Regions from separate parts of the Rhizobium sp. PK7-22 genome, predicted to be linked through region 1. Evidence: riboswitches for the same ligand, from Rfam matches in the RefSeq annotation. Region 1 holds a riboswitch; the other holds the start of a gene.
The links. Region 1 has a riboswitch for S-adenosylmethionine ahead of M1E10_RS10450 (O-succinylhomoserine sulfhydrylase). Riboswitches for the same ligand answer to the same signal wherever they lie in the genome.
Positions count from the first base shown of each region.

Region 2: another riboswitch for S-adenosylmethionine. It lies ahead of metA (homoserine O-succinyltransferase); the one in region 1 lies ahead of M1E10_RS10450 (O-succinylhomoserine sulfhydrylase).

Region 1 is NZ_CP096514.1:1,185,244-1,191,922, reverse strand. Features, by position in the region: gene M1E10_RS10480 (S24 family peptidase) at 48-707, shown strand; gene M1E10_RS10475 (type 2 periplasmic-binding domain-containing protein) at 726-1,604, opposite strand; gene M1E10_RS10470 (glycosyltransferase family protein) at 1,655-3,568, shown strand; gene M1E10_RS10465 (Thivi_2564 family membrane protein) at 3,680-3,841, shown strand; tRNA gene M1E10_RS10460 (tRNA-Gly) at 3,901-3,974, opposite strand; gene M1E10_RS10455 (2'-deoxycytidine 5'-triphosphate deaminase) at 4,051-5,145, opposite strand; SAM riboswitch at 5,221-5,299, shown strand; gene M1E10_RS10450 (O-succinylhomoserine sulfhydrylase) at 5,347-6,531, shown strand.
Region 2 is NZ_CP096514.1:492,413-499,091, forward strand. Features, by position in the region: gene M1E10_RS07215 (prolyl-tRNA synthetase associated domain-containing protein) at 1-146, opposite strand, end outside; tRNA gene M1E10_RS07220 (tRNA-Gly) at 435-509, shown strand; gene M1E10_RS07225 (aldose epimerase family protein) at 614-1,627, opposite strand; gene M1E10_RS07230 (vWA domain-containing protein) at 1,695-2,876, opposite strand; gene metA (homoserine O-succinyltransferase) at 2,878-3,798, opposite strand; SAM riboswitch at 3,854-3,931, opposite strand; gene M1E10_RS07240 (AAA family ATPase) at 3,974-4,813, opposite strand; gene M1E10_RS07245 (thiamine pyrophosphokinase) at 4,909-5,562, shown strand; gene M1E10_RS07250 (ABC-F family ATP-binding cassette domain-containing protein) at 5,567-6,679, shown strand, end outside.

The DNA of each region.
Region 1 (6,679 bases):
GAAGCCGGCGGGACGCTACCGGACCTCGAGCCGGAGAACCTACGGCCATGCTGTCACACGAGACGATCTGGCACGCCCTCGACGCCCTCGCGGAGCGCCACAAACTGACCGCCTCGGGCCTTGCCCGCCGCGCCGGCCTCGATCCCACCTCGTTCAACAAATCGAAGCGGCACGGCCCGGACGGGCGATTGCGCTGGCCTTCCACCGAGTCGATCGCCAAGGTGCTGGAGGCGACCGGCGCCAGCGTCGAACAGTTTCTGAGCTACATCCCCTCCTCCCGTTCGGATCTGCCGGAAGGCGCATTCCCGCCGCAGATCGGGACCATCCCTCTCCTCGGGTTTGCCCAGGCGGGCGCCGGCGGCTTCTTCGACGACGGCGGCTTTCCCGCCGGCCAGGGCTGGGACGTGGTGGAATTTCCAGCCTCTCCGGCGCGCAAGTCGGGTGTCTATGCGCTGGAGGTGCAGGGGGATTCCATGATGCCGCTCTACCGCGACGGCGATGTGCTGATCGTGGAGCCGGGCGCACAGGTCCGGCGCGGCGACCGGGTGGTGGTCAAGACCCGCGACGGCGAGGTCATGGCCAAGATCCTGATGCGCCAGACGGCCAAGACCATCGAGCTGCACTCGCTCAACCCCGAGCACTCGAACCGCAGCCTGGACCTTGTCGAGGTGGAGTGGGTGGCACGGATCATCTGGGCAAGCCAGTAGAATGTAAGCTTTTCGGCTTCAGTAGAGGCCGTTGGGGAAGTAGCGCAGGTAGATATCCTGCAGGCGACCGTTGCGGGACAGAACAGCCAAGGCGTGATCGAAGGCTGCTGCCAGCGCGGCGTCGTCGGCCTGCAGCATGACGGCCAGCCCCTCGCCCAGGAACTGCTCAGAGAGATATGGTCCGCCGAAGAGTGCGCAGCATCCATCAGCGGCCTCGCCGGCGACCCAGAACGGCAGCCGGAGCCCGTCGGAGAACACGGCGTCCACCTTGCCTGCCTTCAGCGCCTCCAGCATGGCCTCGTAACTTTCGAAGGGCACAGGAACGATCTTCGGGAAGAAAGCCCTCAGCATCGCCGCATGCGCGGTATCCTTCACGACACCGACGGGTCTCCCGCTCAAGGCGTCCGGCCCCTCCCCGCTGATCGGCCTTGAGACAAGACGCGCAAAACGTGCCGGTACGGTCAGGTAGGGCCGTGAAAAAGCGAAGGTCTCCCGTCGTTCTGCGGTGATCGAGACTCCTGCCATCACCGCTTCCCCGGAGCCGTTTGCCAGCGCGTTTTCAAGGTCTTCGAATGGCATCGCCTGGATCTGGCATTTTGACTGGACATCCAGTTCGGCACAGATCTCTCGGGCCAGATCGACATTGAAACCGGACAGTCGACCAGTCTGGTCGGCAAAGTTAAAGGGCGGAAAATCAATCGTGGTGAGGATGCGCAGCCGCACGAGATTGGAGAGGTCCGGTCGTGGCAACCGCTCCCTGGCATCAAACAGCACCGGAAATTCGTGCTGATCGGCGCGTGCCGCGCCGGGGGTCAAAGAGGGTGTAAGCCCACAAGCAACAACAACCCAAAAGAGTGGTCTCCCCCATGTTTTCAGGGATGAAAGCAGAGGGTGCATTACTATGATCCAATTTGGGACAAGCCTGGTAACGATGGTGTATCAGAGACATGCGTCTGGGGGAATATCCGCATTCAGCAGGTTCCCCTGATGGCGCCTGCGAGCTTCAGCCGCGCGGCTCGACCGCAGGCGATCCGGTCGACCCGTCGCAGCCATCACTCGTTGACGATGAAGTCGCGGCCCTGCAGTCGCTCGGTTTTTCCAAGCCGCTGATCGAAAGCCTGTCGAAAAATGCGCGCCGGAACGGCACGACGCTCGAAAGCGAGCTGCTGCATCAACGGGGAGTCGAGGAAGGCGCCTACTACGGCGCCATGGCGCGGTTTCTGCGGCTTCCTTTTCTCGAGGCGATAGACGCCAGCACAGTGGTAGATACCGCAAACCTAGACACGCAGTTGCGGCGCCCGGCCATGGTGCGGCTCCACCATGCGCGGAAGGCACCGCAGGTGGCGATCGTTCCCGAGGCCAAGAGGCTGGGAGAGCTTGCGGCGGCGCTGATCAACCTGCCGATGCTGGGACAGGACCTGACAGTCACTACTCCCAAGGCGATCCGCAAGGCTGTCTGGGCGGCCGGCGCGATGCGCCGGGTCCGCGAGACCGTCGGCATGCTATCGCAGGACCAACCGCAGTTTTCCGCCCGTACGGTCGTCACCGGTTCCCAAGGCTTTGCTGCCGGGCTGATCGCGGCGCTCCTGGCTATCGCGCTTCTGGCCGCGCCGACGCTGATCCTGCCGGTGCTGCATCCGGTATTATCCTATCTCTACCTGGCAGCACTTGCTCTGCGTATCCTGGCGCTGATCCACCGCAAGCACGAGCAGCATGACGAACTGACGCCGGCGGCTGGTCCGCTTCCCACCTATACCGTGCTCATTGCGCTTTATCGGGAAGCCGCCGTCGCCGGCCAGCTGATCTCCTGCCTGAAGCGCCTGGACTGGCCGCCGTCGCTTCTCGACATCAAGCTGGTGTGCGAGGCGGATGATGGCGAAACACTGGATACGCTCCGGGACATGGCATTGCCACGCTACATGGAAATCGTCGAAGTGCCGGCCGCTCAGCCGCGCACCAAGCCGAAGGCGCTGAGCTACGCACTGGCCGGCGTGCGCGGCGAATATCTGGTGATTTATGACGCGGAGGACCGGCCCCACCCTGGCCAGTTGCGGGAAGCCCATGCGCGCTTCTGCAGCCTGCCGGCGGATGTCGCCTGCCTGCAGGCGCCGCTGGTCATCGCCAATGGCAGCTCGTCCTGGATCAGCGCCCTGTTCGCACTCGAGTATTCGGCGCTGTTTCGCGGACTGCTGCCAATGCTCGCCCATTACCGACTGCCTATGCCCTTGGGGGGAACGTCCAACCACTTCCGCACCGACCTTCTGAAACAGGCCGGCGGCTGGGATCCGTTCAACGTGACGGAGGATGCCGATCTCGGCCTCAGGCTCTTTCGCCTCGGCTACCGATCCGCCGTGCTGCGGCGGCAGACGCTGGAGGATGCGCCGGTCGGGCTGTCGATCTGGATGGGGCAGCGGACGCGCTGGTTCAAGGGCTGGGTGCAGACCTGGCTGGTGATGATGCGGCGGCCCCAGCAACTGCTGGGAGAAATGGGACTGCGCGGCTGCCTGATCTTCCACCTGATGATCGGTGGAATGCTGCTCTCGTCTCTGCTGCATCCGCTGATCCTCGTCTTCCTGACCCAAGGTGCCCTGGCGATGATGGCGGCACCGGCGAGCGGCATCCCTATCGGGGTGCTGGTGCTCTTCTGCGTCGACGCCTTCAACATCTTCGGCAGCTATCTCACCTTCGTCGCGCTCGGCATCGGTTCGATGACCGATCATGAAAAACGGCTGGTGGGCGGACGCTGGATGGCAGTGCCGCTCTACTGGATGATGACCTCGCTGGCCGCCTGGCGGGCCATCTTCGAACTACGGGCAAGGCCGTTTTTCTGGCAGAAGACGCCGCATGAACCGGCAAAATAGCAACCGGAGTCCGCCACAGAGCTGCCACAAATAAAGATTGGCGGGCCACTTCTCATCGCCTCGCGCGGCTCTATCTCACTGAGACTACACCACTTTTATTAGGATCTTCTCATGTCAGTACTTGTCAGCCTGCTCATTACCTTTCTCGTCGTCGTCCTCGTCCTCTACCTGATCGCACGCCTGCCCATCGACGGCCGCGCCAAGCAGATCGCCCAGGTCATCGTCATCATCATCGGCATCATTTCGCTGCTGCGCTACCTGGCGGTTTTCTAAGATACGCAGCCGAAATCGCGCCGAAAGGCGTCAGGGCAGCAGCAACTTTGAAAAAGGGCTGGAGCGGGTGAAGGGAATCGAACCCTCGTCGTCAGCTTGGGAAGCTGCTGCTCTACCATTGAGCTACACCCGCAACGGCGGGCAGAGTTCACCCAGTTCGCCGCGTCTGTCAAGCTTAGATCGATGACGATGCGGCGAGCTAGCCTGCCTCAGGCGAGGCGGAAATGCTTGGATAGCTTCAAGCCCTGAGCCTGGTAGTTCGAGCCGAGCCCGATACCGTACAGTGCTTCCGGCGGCTCCTGCATATACTCGTAGACGAGGCGGCCGACGATCTGGCCGTCTTCGAGGATGAAGGGGACCTCGTGGCTGCGCACCTCAAGGACCGCGCGGCTGCCGCGGCCGCCGGATGCGGCATGGCCGAAGCCTGGATCGAAGAAGCCGGCGTAGTGGACGCGGAACTCTCCCACCAGTGGATCGAAGGGCGTCATCTCGGCCGCGTAGAGCGGCGGCACGTGCACGGCCTCGCGCGAGACAAGGATGTAGAATTCGTCGGGATCCAGCACCAGCTCATTGCGGCCGCGGCTGAACAGAGGCTCCCAGAAATCGAAGACGTCGTGCTGGGCCTTCTTGTCGACATCGACGACGGCGGTGTGGTGCTTGCCGCGGTAGCCGATCAGGCCTTCCTTGTCGCCCGTCAGGTCGATCGATAGCGCGATGCCGCCGCCGCTGATGTTGGGTTCGCGCGACGCCACCAGCGTCTCTGCCTCGTGGAGCTGCAGCAGCTCCGGCTCGCTCAGCACGGCATTACCGGTGCGGAAGCGGATCTGCGACAGCCGCGAGCCGCGGCGCACGACGATCGGGAAGGTGCGCGGGCTGATTTCCAGGTAGAGCGGTCCGGAATAGCCGGCCGGGATCTTGTCGAACTCCTGGGCGTAATCGGTGATGACGCGGGTGAAGATGTCGAGCCGGCCGGTGGAGCTCTTCGGATTGGCGGACGCCGACATGGTCGCCGGCAGGTCGAGGCTTTCCATCAGCGGAACGATGTAGACGCAGCCGGTTTCCAGCACAGCGCCTTCTGACAGATCGATGACATGCAGCTTCAGCCTGTCCAGCTTGTCGGACACCAGGCTGTTGGGGCCCGGCATGAAGCTGGCCCGCACCCGGAACGCCTTGGCGCCAAGACGCAGGTCAAGGCTTGCCGGCTGAACCTGGTCGGTGTCCAGCGCCCGCTCGGACAGGAGCCGTCCGCTTTCGAACAGCGCCGCAATGGCCCGGTCCGCCAGAATGCCCGTGGTCCTCGTCATGATCTTTGTCCCTTCGCGTGCCGGGACAAAACCAAATGGCAGCCATTGACGCAAGCAAAGACCGAGAGTAAGGCAGATTTATCCCGTGGTGATTTGGCCGGTCGGCTTGCAGCCACGTTAAACAAATGGCTAAAAAGACCGGGGTGAGACCGGTCTGCTTATGCACGGCCGGTTTTTTTGTGTCTGAAAGGTGCAAAGCGCATGACCCAGAATTGGCGCCCCGCAACGCAGCTCGTCCACGGCGGCACGCTGCGGTCGCAATACGGCGAGACGTCGGAAGCGATCTACCTCACGCAGGGCTTCGTCTACGAGACGGCCGAAGCCGCCGAAGCCCGCTTCAAGGGCGAGACCGAGGGCTTCATCTATGCGCGCTACGGCAGCCCGACCAACGATATGTTCGAGAAGCGGATGTGCATGCTGGAAGGTGCCGAGGAGGCCCGCGCCACCGCGTCGGGCATGGCCGCCGTTGCCGCCGCGATCCTCTGCCAGTTGAAGGCGGGAGACCATATCGTCGCCGCCCGCGCGCTGTTCGGATCCTGCCGCTGGGTGGTGGAGACGTTGGCGCCGAAATACGGCATCGAATGCACGCTGGTCGACGGGCGCTCCCTAGAGAACTGGGAAAAGGCGATCCGCAAGAACACCAAGGTGTTCTTCCTGGAGAGCCCGACCAATCCGACGCTGGAGGTGATCGATATCGCGGGTGTCGCCATGCTCGCCAACCAGATCGGCGCCAAGGTCGTCGTCGACAACGTGTTTGCGACGCCGCTCTTCCAGAAGCCGCTCGAGCTCGGCGCCCATATCGTCGTCTATTCGGCGACCAAGCACATCGACGGCCAGGGCCGCTGCCTCGGCGGCGTCGTGCTCTCCGACAGCGAATGGGTGACGGAGCACCTGCAGGACTATTTCCGCCATACGGGCCCCGCCATGTCGCCGTTCAACGCCTGGACCCTCCTGAAGGGCATCGAGACGCTGCCGCTGCGGGTGCGCCAGCAGACGGAAAGTGCGGCCAAGATCGCAGACTTCCTGGCCGACCAGAGCAAGGTCGCGCGGGTCATCTATCCAGGCCGGGCAGACCATCCGCAGGCTGAGATCATCGCCAAGCAGATGACCGGCGGCTCGACGCTGGTCTGCCTGGAATTGAAGGGCGGCAAGGAAGCGGCCTTCGCGCTGCAGAACGCGCTGGAGGTGGTGAAGATCTCCAACAACCTCGGCGACGCCAAGAGCCTGATCACCCATCCGGCAACGACGACGCACAAGAACCTGACGGACGAGGCCCGCGCCGAACTCGGCATTTCGGCGGGCACGCTGCGGCTCTCGGCAGGCATCGAGGACAGCCAGGATCTGCTCGAGGACTTTGCCCGCGCCCTGGAGAAGGTGCCGGCCTGAGATGGCGGATAACCGGGGCAAGTTAACGCTTCCGGTTATCCTTAACTCCGGAAATGTCTCGAAAACGGACGGACGGGCGCCCGTGGTGGTTTCAGTTTCCTTGACGCGCCGGGGAAGCTGTACGATACCGACTACAGTTCACTGAGAG
Region 2 (6,679 bases), 690 kb from region 1:
CCGCCGGGGATCTCGTCGCGCAGGCCGACCGATTCGGCCACGGTGAACACCGGTGCATGCGTCCGCGTCGAATAGGAGACGCCGAGATCATCGAGGAGCGCATAGAGCTCTTCGGGGGTCTTGGGAGAGGAAGAAACGTCGTTCATGGTTCCACGCGGTTCAACTGAATCTGCGGCGGGATCGGCTGCCACCCGAGGCTTACCGTGCCGTGGTCACTGCCGCAAGCAGATGCACGGCTGTGGGGTGGAAGAACGGGACGTCTCCGCATGACGATTTTCAGGGCAGCCAGCTCCTCAGCATGTTCGGCGGCCAGAAATTTCTCGATCGGCTTTCATTTCCCTGTTGCATTCGAAAATCACTTGAGCCATATAGCGCCCGTCGCCGCAACAACGGTCGGCCCTCGATCCAACGTTACCCCAGGATCGCGGTTATGAGCGGGTGTAGCTCAGGGGTAGAGCACAACCTTGCCAAGGTTGGGGTCGAGCGTTCGAATCGCTTCACCCGCTCCAATTCTTTCCAGGTTCCAGACATCACCCAAAGCGTCGCAATTCACGCGAACGCCGAAGCGTCACCAGCGCCCAGCCTTCGCCGGGCGCGGGTCTGCAGAAAAGTCTCAGCTCTTCGAGAAGCAGTAATCCGTCTCCTGCCGCAGCACGTCGCCGGGGCGCAGGACGGCCTCGGGAAAATTGCTGTGGTTGATGGCGTCGGGCCAGATCTGCGTTTCCAGGCAGAAGCCGGCGAAGGCGCCGTAGTGGCGGCCGTCGTGGCCCGGCACCTTCACGTCGAGCTTGTAGCCCGAGTAGAACTGGACGCCCGGCTCCGTGGTGCGCACCTCCAGCGAGACGCCGGAATAGGTGCTGCGGGCAAGCGCGACGGAGCGCTTCTCCATGCGTTCGTCGGAGAGGCAGAAGTTGTGGTCGAACAGCACCCGTTCGCCATTCTCCTCCCGGTCCATCGGCCCCATCTCGCGCAGGTCGAAGGCGGTCGAGGCCACCGGCAGGAGCACGCCCGTCGGGCACTGGCGGTCGTCGACGGCGGTGATTTCATCCGCCGCGATCATGATGTCGTGGCCGAGCGCCGTATCGCGGCCGTCCAGGTTGAAATAGGTGTGCTGGCAGATGTTGCAGGGCGTCGGCTGGTCGGCGCTCGATTCGTAGAGCACCGTCAGCACGCCCTCGCCGTGCAGGTGATAGGTTGCCGTCACCGTGCAGTTGCCCGGGTAGCCGGCCCGGCCGTCGGGATCGACGATCTGCAGCACCACCCGGTCGTCGGCGAGATCGACGATCTCCCAGTTGCGCTTGGCCATGCCGTCGCTGCCGCCGTGGAGATGGGTGACGCCCTTCTCGTTGAGCTCCAGCTGGTAGGCCTTGCCGTCCAGTTCGAACCGGCCGTCGGTGATGCGGTTGGCGCAGCGTCCGGGCGTCGCGCCGAAATAGGACGAATATTTCGGATAGTCGTCGAAAGCCTCGAAGCCGAGGACGAGCGGCGGCTGGTGGCCATCGAGCCGCAGATCCTGGATGACCGCGCCCCAGGTCATCACCTGCGCCGTCAAACCGCCGCCGGAGATCGTCACCCGGTAGACGGTCTCACCCTTTGCCGTTGTCCCGAAAACTTCGCGCTCGACCATTTCAACCTCCAAATCAATGCGGGCTGAACCTGATCGATTTGGCAGCCATGCGCAACGGGCAAAGCGGCTAGCGGCTCAGCGCCCGCGTCGCCTGCTCCAGACCGCTGAGCGTCAGCGGGAACATCCGCTCGGAAACGATCCGCTGCAGCTGGAGGATCGATTGCGTGAACTGCCAGTGCGCCTGCGGAACCGGGTTCAGCCAGACGCAGCGATGGAAATGATCCGTCATCCGCCGCATCCAGAGCTCGCCGGGCTCCTTGTTCCAGTGTTCGACGGACCCGCCGGCATGGGTGATCTCATAGGGGCTCATCGATGCATCGCCGACGAAGATGACGCGGTAGTCGCTGCCGAAGCCGTTGATGACCGTCTCCGTCGCAAGACGCTCCGAGCGCCGGCTGTTGTCCTTCCAGACGCTCTCGTAGAGGCAGTTGTGGAAGTAGAAATGCTCCAGATGGCGAAACTCGCTCCGGGCGGCCGAAAACAGCTGCTCCACCGCCAGCACGTGATCATCCATCGAGCCGCCGACATCAAAGAACATCAGGAGCTTGACCGCATTGCGCCGTTCAGGCCGCGTCCGGACGTCGAGATAGCCGTGCTGCGCGGTGGACTGGATCGTGCCGTCGAGATCGAATTCCTCCGTCGCCCCTTCCCGCACCCAGCGCCGCAGACCCCGAAGCGCGATCTTGATGTTGCGCGTGCCGAGTTCGACGCCGTCGTCGAGATCGGCAAATTCCCGCCTGTCCCAGACCTTGACGGCACGCCGGTTGCGGGAGCGGTCCTGACCGATCCGCACGCCTTCCGGATTGTAGCCATAGGCGCCGAAGGGGGAGGTTCCGGCGGTGCCGATCCACTTCGAGCCGCCCTGGTGGCGACCGTCCTGCTCCGACAACCGCTGGCGCAGCGTCTCCATCAGCGTGTCGAACCCGCCCAGCGCTTCGACAAGACGCTTCTCCTCTTCGCTCAGATAGCGTTCGGCAAGCTTTCTGAGCCACTCCTCCGGCAGCGCCACCGGGTCGATGCCCGGTTCGCCGCCGACCGACTGCAGCCCGCGAAAATGAGCGGCAAACACCTGATCGAACCGGTCGATGTGCCGCTCGTCCTTTACCAGGCAGGTTCGGGCGAGGAAGTAGAAGGCCTCGACGTCGAAATCGGCCAGCCCCTGCTTCATCCCCTCCAGCAGCGACAGATACTCCCGCAGCGTGACGGGAAGCCTGGCAGCCTTGAGCTTGAGAAAGAAGGGGAGAAGCATCCTAGACCGAGCCTATCTTCTCCAGCTGGTAGGGGGTCGTCTGGTAGATTTCGTTGATCCAGTTGCCGAACAGAAGATGCGCATGGCTGCGCCAGCGGTTCTGCGGCGTCAGCGTGGTGTCGTCGTGCGGGAAGTAATTGTGCGGCAGCTTGATCGGCACGCCCGCATTGACGTCCCGGAAATATTCCTCGGCCAGCGACGTGGAATCATATTCGACGTGGTTGAACATGTAGAGGCGGCGCCCGTTGGCCTCCTCGACAAGACAGACGCCCATTTCCTCGGATTCCATCAGGATCTTCAGGTCCGGCACCTTGTCGATGTCCTCGCGCCGCACCTCGGTCCAGCGCGACACGGGCACCTGGAAGTCGTCGGAGAAGCCGGTCAGGAACACGGAAGCCGGGCACAGGTTGCGGTGACGGTAGACCCCGAAGGCTTTCTCCTTGAGCTCGTGCTTCGGCACGCCGTGGAAGTGATAGATCGCCGCCATCGCGCCCCAGCAGACGTTCATCGTCGAATGAACGTTCGTCGTCGTCCAGTCGAGGATCTGCTGCATCTCGTCCCAATAGGTGACGCTCTCGTAGGCAAGCGTCTCCACCGGCGCTCCGGTGATGATGAAGCCGTCGTACTTGCGGTGCTTCACCTCCTCCCAGGTCTCGTAGAAGGAAAGCAGATGTTCTTCCGAGGTGTTCTTCGCCTTGTGCCCGCCGATCCGCACGAGGGACAGTTCGACCTGCAGCGGCGAGGCCCCCACGAGCCGCGCCATCTGCAGCTCGGTCTTGATCTTGTTGGGCATGAGGTTGAGCAGGCCGATCTGCAGCGGGCGGATGTCCTGTCGCACGGCGACCGTTTCGGTCATCACCCGTACGCCCTCCTGGACGAGGGTTTCGAAGGCGGGCAGCGTATCGGGAATCTTGATCGGCATCGCACACTCACAAAACAAGAAGCCGGCCACGAACAAATCGCAACCGGCGCGTGAAGGTGGATCTCGCGCGGCCCTTTAGCGACTTGTTTAACGTGGCTGCAAGCCGGCCGGCCAAATCACCACACAATAGCGTTCAATTAAACTTCGAAGCCGCAAAGGTCAAGAAAAGAGGAGTCTAACGCTCGCGGCGCGCCATGAAGGCCAGACGCTCGAAGAGGTGGACGTCCTGCTCGTTCTTCAGAAGCGCGCCGTGCAGCTTCGGCAGCGCGGTCCTGACGTCGGCGCCCAGATCGGCGGGATCGATGTCGTCGGAGACCAGCAGCCGGATCCAGTCGAGAGCTTCCGAGGTTGAGGGCTTCTTGCGCAGCCCCGGCATCTCGCGGATCTCGTAGAAGCGCGTCAGCGCCTGGCGGACGAGCGCCTGCTTGATGCCCGGATGATGGACCTCGACGATCTGTGCCAGGGTTTCGGCATCGGGGAAGCGGATATAGTGGAAGAAGCAGCGCCGCAGGAAGGCGTCCGGAAGCTCCTTCTCGTTGTTCGACGTGATGATGACGACCGGCCGGACCTTCGCCCTCACCGTCGCGCCGGTCTCATAGACATGGAATTCCATCCGGTCGAGTTCCTGCAGCAGGTCGTTGGGAAACTCGATGTCCGCCTTGTCGATCTCGTCGATCAGGAGAACGGTCTTCTCCGGCGCCGTGAAGGCCTGCCACAGCTTGCCCTGGCGGATGTAGTTGCCCACGTCGTTGACGCGGGCGTCGCCGAGCTGGCTGTCGCGCAGCCGCGAGACAGCATCGTATTCGTAGAGCCCCTGCTGTGCCTTGGTGGTGGACTTGACGTTCCACTCGATGAGCGGAAGCCCGAGCGCCGAGGCGATCTGCCGGGCAAGCTCCGTCTTGCCGGTCCCGGGCTCACCTTTCACCAGCAAAGGCCGCTCCAGCTGGATGGCCGCATTGACGGCAACCAGCAGATCCTTGTCCGCGATGTAGTCTGCCGTACCCTGAAACTGCATGAGATGCCCCTGTCGATGGTGCGGCAACGTAAAAGCTCGGTTTACTCGGCGCAAGCGGCTTTCCCTTAGCCCCGGCTTTGCGATATGGGCTTCCCATGATCAAAACCACTTTCACCATCCTGCTCGGCGGGGATCTGATCCTCACCGATCGATTGCAGCATGCGCTGGCCGAAAGCCGCTTCATCGCCGCCGACGGCGGCATGCGGCACGCCGAGCCTCTGGGGGTGGAACCGGAGCTCTGGGTGGGGGATTTCGACTCCACGCCGCCGGCGCTGATGGAGGCCTTCCCGCAGGTGGAACGACATCCGTTTCCGGCGGCCAAGAACGAGACCGACGGCGAGATCGCAACGGCAGAGGCCCTGGCGAGGGGTGCCCGGCGGCTGATCCTCGCCGGCGCCCTGGGCGGCGACCGCAGCGACCATGCGCTTCAGCATTTACTGCATGCGCTGCGCCTGGCCGAGCAGGGCATCGATGTGCTTCTGACATCCGGCCTCGAGGAAGGCATGCCGTTGATACCTGGACCACCCAGGGTGCTCGACGTGCCGAGAAGCTCGATGTTCTCCGTCATCGGATTTTCCGACCTGGAAAACCTGACGATCACCAATGCCCGCTATCCGCTCGACGGGTTTTCTTTGCCCTTCGGCTCCGCGCGCACCATATCCAATGTTGCCGAAGGCCCCGTCTCCCTGTCCATCGATCGCGGCAGGGCGATGATCCTGGCCCGCCCCTATGACCTGACTGGAGCCTGAATCCTTGGCACCCCCGATCCTGAAACTCGACGACATCTTCCTCAGCTTTGGCGGCCCTCCGCTTCTGGCGGGGGCAAACCTGCAGGTGGAGCCCGGCGACCGCATCTGCCTCGTGGGCCGCAACGGCTCCGGCAAGTCGACGATGATGAAGATTGCCGCCGGCATGGTGGAGGCACAATCCGGAGAGGTCTTCCGGCATCCGTCCGCGACCATCCGCTATCTCGAGCAGGCCCCGGATTTCGGCAGCTACCAGACGGTACAGGCCTATGCCGAGGCCGGTCTGGGACCTGGCGACGACGCCTATCGCGTCACCTATCTGCTGGAGCACCTGGGCCTGACCGGCGAAGAAGACCCTAACCGCCTCTCCGGCGGCGAGGCACGCCGGGCGGCATTGGCACGCGTGTTGGCGCCCGAACCGGATATCCTGATGCTCGACGAGCCCACCAACCACCTCGACCTGCCGACGATCGAGTGGCTGGAAGATGAGCTGCGCAAGACCCGCAGCGCACTGGTGCTCATCTCCCACGACAGGCGCTTCCTCGAAAAGGTGTCGACGGCCACGGTCTGGCTCGACCGCGGCGTGTCGCGGCGCCTCGACCGCGGTTTCTCGCATTTCGAAGCCTGGCGCGACGAGGTGCTGGAGGCGGAGGAGCTGGAGCAGCACAAGCTCGGGAAGGCGATCGAACGAGAAGAGCACTGGCTGCGCTACGGCGTGACGGCGCGCCGCAAGCGCAATATGCGCCGCCTGGGCGAACTGCAGACGATGCGCGCCGACTACCGTGGCCACAAGGGCGCTCAGGGCAGCGTGCAGGCGACGGCTTCGGAAGGGCGTGAGTCCGGCAAGCTGGTCATCGAAGCCGAGCAGATCACCAAGAGCTATGAAGGGCGCACCATCGTCGCGCCATTCAGCATCCGGGTGCACCGGGGCGATTGCATCGGTCTCGTCGGTCCCAATGGCGCCGGCAAGACGACGCTCCTGAAGATGCTGACCGGACAGCTTGCGCCGGACGGTGGTACGGTGAAGCTTGGCACGAATCTCGAGATCGCCACGCTCGACCAGAAACGCGAGGATCTCGATCCTGAAGAGACGCTGTCCCAGTATCTGACGGACGGACGC